DNA from 2 places in the Thiobacter aerophilus genome. Region 2 is predicted to be linked to the other one. Evidence: predicted binding sites of a transcription regulator. Region 2 holds the regulator's gene; the other holds the start of a gene.
The links. The regulator HrcA, encoded in region 2, represses chaperone genes, less so after heat shock. The targets are predictions, from matches to a motif close to TTAGCACTCNNNNNNNNNGAGTGCTAA.
Positions count from the first base shown of each region.

Region 1: a site for HrcA is predicted at 966-992, ahead of groES (co-chaperone GroES). Genes of this name have one in related genera too.

Region 1 covers NZ_JBAJEX010000012.1:31,331-33,800, forward strand. Annotated here, with positions in the region: gene groL (chaperonin GroEL) at 1-792, shown strand, start outside; gene groES (co-chaperone GroES) at 1,117-1,407, shown strand; gene groL (chaperonin GroEL) at 1,497-2,470, shown strand, end outside.
Region 2 covers NZ_JBAJEX010000013.1:5,233-7,702, reverse strand. Annotated here, with positions in the region: gene V6E02_RS11910 (NAD kinase) at 1-270, opposite strand, end outside; gene hrcA (heat-inducible transcriptional repressor HrcA) at 368-1,384, shown strand; gene hemH (ferrochelatase) at 1,384-2,470, shown strand, end outside.

The DNA of each region.
Region 1 (2,470 bases), on a different contig from region 2:
GCCCCGGGCTTTGGTGACCGGCGCAAGGCCATGCTCCAGGACATCGCCATCCTCACCGGTGGCACCGTCATCTCCGATGAGGTCGGTCTGTCCCTGGAGAAAGCCAAGCTGGCTGACCTGGGCCGCGCCAAGCGGGTCGAGGTGCACAAGGAGAACACCATCATCATCGATGGCGCGGGCGAGAAGGACAAGATCGAGGCGCGGGTCAAACAGATCCGCACCCAGATCGAAGAGGCCACCTCCGACTACGACAAAGAGAAGCTGCAGGAGCGGGTGGCCAAGCTCGCTGGGGGTGTGGCGGTGATCAAGGTGGGGGCCGCCACCGAAGTCGAGATGAAGGAGAAGAAGGCGCGCGTGGAAGACGCCCTGCACGCCACCCGTGCCGCGGTGGAAGAGGGTATCGTCCCGGGTGGTGGTGTGGCCCTGCTGCGCGCGTCCAAGGCCGTGGCGGCCCTCAAGGGCGACAACCACGACCAGGATTGCGGCATTAAGATCGTGTTGCGCGCCCTGCAGGAGCCCCTGCGCCAGATTGTGGCCAACTGCGGCGAGGAGCCCTCGGTGGTCGTCAACCGGGTCATGGAAGGCACGGGCAACTTCGGCTACAACGCCCAGACCGGTCAGTATGGCGACATGATGGAGATGGGCGTGCTGGATCCCACCAAGGTGACCCGTTCCGCGCTGCAGAATGCCGCTTCTGTGGCCGGCCTGATCCTCACCACCGACGCCACCATCGCCGAGGCGCCGAAAGAGGAGAAGGCGAACACCCCGGCCATGCCCGAGATGGAATACTGATCGGGCCAAAGTCGGCGAAAACCCTCCCCCAGTGGGAGGGTTTTTTGTGCCGCAACCGCCAGCAACCGGGCGGTGTGCACCGAATGGCTCGTGGCGGCGGCTCGGACTGTGGGGGCGGCTTTAGCGGCCATTGCAGCGTCAGCGCTTGAACTTTCGGATGCTGGCCCCTATCATTAGCACTCCTCGCGGCAGAGTGCTAACACGCCTGCGCCGTGCAAGCGGTGTCTTGCCGACCGATACGGCGGCGGCACGTCAGGCCAGGGCAGTTTGGGACTGGCCGATCTGGATTCCCCGTTTCAACGCAAAACCTCAGGAGACCAAAGCATGAAAATCCGACCCCTCCATGACCGTGTCATCGTCAAGCGTGTCGAGGAAGAGCGCAAAACCGCCTCCGGTATCGTCATTCCCGATACCGCCGCGGAGAAGCCGGACCAGGGCGAAGTCATCGCCGTGGGTCCCGGCAAGCGCGATGATGCGGGCAAACTCATTCCCATGGACGTGAAGGTGGGCGACCGGGTCCTGTTTGGCAAATATGCCGGCCAGACCGTGAAAGTGGAAGGCGAAGAGCTGCTCGTGATGCGTGAAGAAGACATCATGGGCGTGATCGAAAAATAAATCCCCATGCAACGCGAAGGCGCCGGATGAGTGAAGACTTTTTGCCGGGCGTCGTTCGTGCTCGATGATTTTCAATTCAGGAGAACCAAATGGCTGCTAAAGACGTGAAATTCGGCGATGTCGCCCGCCACAAGATGGTCGCCGGCGTGAACATTCTGGCGGACGCGGTAAAGGTCACCCTGGGGCCCAAGGGTCGCAACGTGGTGCTGGAGCGTTCCTTTGGCGCGCCCACCATCACCAAGGACGGTGTGTCCGTGGCCAAGGAAATCGAACTGAAGGACAAGTTCGAGAACATGGGCGCGCAGATGGTGAAGGAAGTGGCGTCCAAGACCAGTGATGTGGCGGGTGATGGCACCACCACCGCCACCGTGCTGGCTCAGGCCATCCTCAAGGAAGGCATGAAATACGTGGCCGCCGGCATGAACCCCATGGACCTTAAGCGCGGCATCGACAAGGCCGTCGCCGCCACCGTGGAAGAGCTCAAGAAAATCTCCAAGCCCTGCACCACCAGCAAGGAAATCGCCCAGGTGGGATCCATCTCCGCCAACTCCGACGAATCCATCGGCAAGATCATCGCCGACGCCATGGAGAAGGTGGGCAAGGAAGGCGTGATTACGGTGGAAGATGGCTCGGGCCTGGAGAACGAACTGGAAGTAGTGGAGGGCATGCAGTTCGACCGGGGCTATCTCTCCCCTTACTTCATCAACAATGCGGACCGACAGCTCGCCGTGCTGGAAAACCCATTCGTGCTCTTGCACGACAAGAAAATTTCCAGCATCCGCGACCTGCTGCCCATCCTGGAGCAGGTGGCCAAGGCCGGTCGTCCTTTGCTCATCATCGCCGAAGATGTGGAAGGCGAAGCACTCGCCACCCTGGTGGTGAACAACATCCGCGGCATCCTCAAGACCTGCGCGGTGAAGGCGCCTGGCTTCGGTGACCGCCGCAAGGCCATGCTGGAAGACATCGCCATCCTCACTGGCGGCACCGTAATCGCCGAGGAAGTGGGGCTGTCCCTGGAGAAGGCCACCCTTGCCGATCTGGGTCAGGCCAAGCGCATCGAGGT
Region 2 (2,470 bases):
CACCGACACGTCATAGGGTGCCAGGATACGGGCGATGGAGAGCATGGTGCCATCGCCACCGAACACCACCACCAAATCGGCGAGATGGCCGATCTCGGCAAGCGTGGCGGTCTCGAAGCCTGCGATACCGACCCGCTCGGCGGTCTGGGTGGCGATGACCACACGCAGACCCCGCTGAGCGAGATGATCGGCCAGGCGCAGCAGGGCACTACCGATCTCCCTGCTGTTGTACTTGCCCACCAGGGCCGCGGTCTTGAACGGAAAACGCATGATCACGTGATTATAGCGACCACCCCGGGCTTTGTCCGATCGGCCCTGGGTCGCGGCGGAACTTCCTAAAGGTTCAGGAATCGGTAGAATCGTGGCCATGCTCGACAAGCGCTCTCTGGTCCTGCTCAAAACCCTGGTGGAACGCTACATCGCCGAGGGTCAGCCCGTGGGGTCGCGCACCCTGTCCCGTTATTCCGGGCTGGACGTCTCGCCGGCGACCATCCGCAACGTGATGGCCGACCTGGAAGACCTCGGCTTCGTCACCAGTCCCCATACCTCCGCCGGACGCATCCCCACGCCGCGCGGCTACCGCCTGTTCGTGGACAGCCTGCTCACGGTGCAGCCGTTGCCCAGCGAGGCCGTACAGGCGCTGGAGAGCAAGCTGGACACCTCGGATCCCCAGCGCTTGATCGCCTCGGCCTCGCGGCTATTGTCCGACCTCACCCACTTTGCCGGCGTGGTGATGGCGCCCAAGCGCAGCACCGCCGTGCGCCACATCGAGTTCCTAAGCCTGTCGGAGCGGCGCATTCTGATGATCCTGGTATCCACCGACGGCAACGTGCAAAACCGCATCCTCATCCCGGACAAGGCCTTTAGCGCCACCGAGCTCGCGGAGGCCGCCAATTTCTTCAACCAGAACTACGCCGGCCGCACCCTGGACGAAGTGAAGCAGGCCATTCAGGACGAGCTCAAGGCCCTGCGCCAGGACGTGATCGCCCTGATGAACGCAGCGCTGGAAGCGGGCAGCGCGGCGCTTTCCGAAGCCGAGGACCAGTGCGTGCTTTCCGGTGAAGGCAAGCTCTTGGAAGTGCAGGATCTCTCGGCCAATCTGGACCGGCTCAAGCGCCTGTTCTCCATCTTCGAACAGAAGACCGAGCTTATGCAGCTTTTGGCCTTGGGCCAACAGAGCCAGGGCGTGCAGATCTTCATCGGCGGCGAATCTGGCGTCATGCCCTTGGACGAGTGCAGCCTGGTCACCGCGCCCTACGAAGTGAACGGCCGGGTGGTGGGCACGGTGGGCGTGATCGGCCCGACGCGCATGGCCTACGATCGTGTCATCCCCATCGTGGACATCACGGCCAAGCTGCTTTCCAGCGCCCTCTCCTACCACTGATGCGCTATCTGCCTGAACCGCCCTTTCGTCATGGTACCGTTTCCCGCGTGGGCGTGCTGCTGGTGAACCTGGGCACGCCTGCCGCCCCCACGAGCGAGGCGCTGCGCCCCTATCTCCAGCAGTTCCTGTCCGACCCGCGCGTGATCGAAATTCCGCGCCTTTTGTGGTGGCCGATCCTGCACCTTTTCATCCTCACCACCCGTCCGCGCAAGTCGGCGCAAAAATACGCCAGCATCTGGACGCCGGAAGGCTCGCCGCTACTGGTGCACACGCAACGCCAGGCGACGCTACTCAAGGGCTATCTCGGCGAGCGCACGCGCACCCCTTTGCTGGTGGATTACGCCATGCGCTACGGCGTGCCTTCCATCGAGACCACGCTCCTCAAGATGAAGGCGGCCGGCTGCGGCCGGCTCCTCATCCTACCCCTCTATCCCCAGTATGCCGCCAGCTCCACCGGCAGCGTCTTCGACGCGGTGGCGGATACTATCAAGCGGCTGCGCAACCCGCCGGAGCTACGCTTCATCAAGCACTTTCACGACCATCCCGGCTACATCGCCACGCTCGCCGAGAGCGTGCGCGCTCACTGGGCCGCCCATGGCCGGCCGGACCGCTTGATCATGAGCTTTCATGGCGTGCCCCGCTTCACTCTGGACAAGGGCGATCCTTACCACTGTGAGTGCCAGAAGACGGCGCGCCTGCTGGCGGAAAGCCTCGGACTGGCGCCAGATGCCTGGCAGCTCACCTTCCAGTCCCGCTTCGGCCGCGCCGAGTGGCTCACACCCTATACCCAACCCACCCTCGAGGCCCTGGCGCGTCAGGGTGTCGGGCGGGTGGACGTGATCTGCCCAGGCTTCCTCGCCGATTGTCTGGAAACCCTGGAGGAAATCGCCGTCGAGGCGAAGACCGCGTTTCTCGCCGCTGGTGGCCGTGAATTCCACTACATACCCTGCCCCAACGAACGCCCAGATTGGATCCGCGCTCTGGCCGACATCACGCTCGGCCAACTTTCCGGCTGGCTGGACGAAGCCCCGCAGGCATTAGCCCGGGAGGCGCAAGCCTCCCGCACCCGCGCCCTGGCCTTGGGCG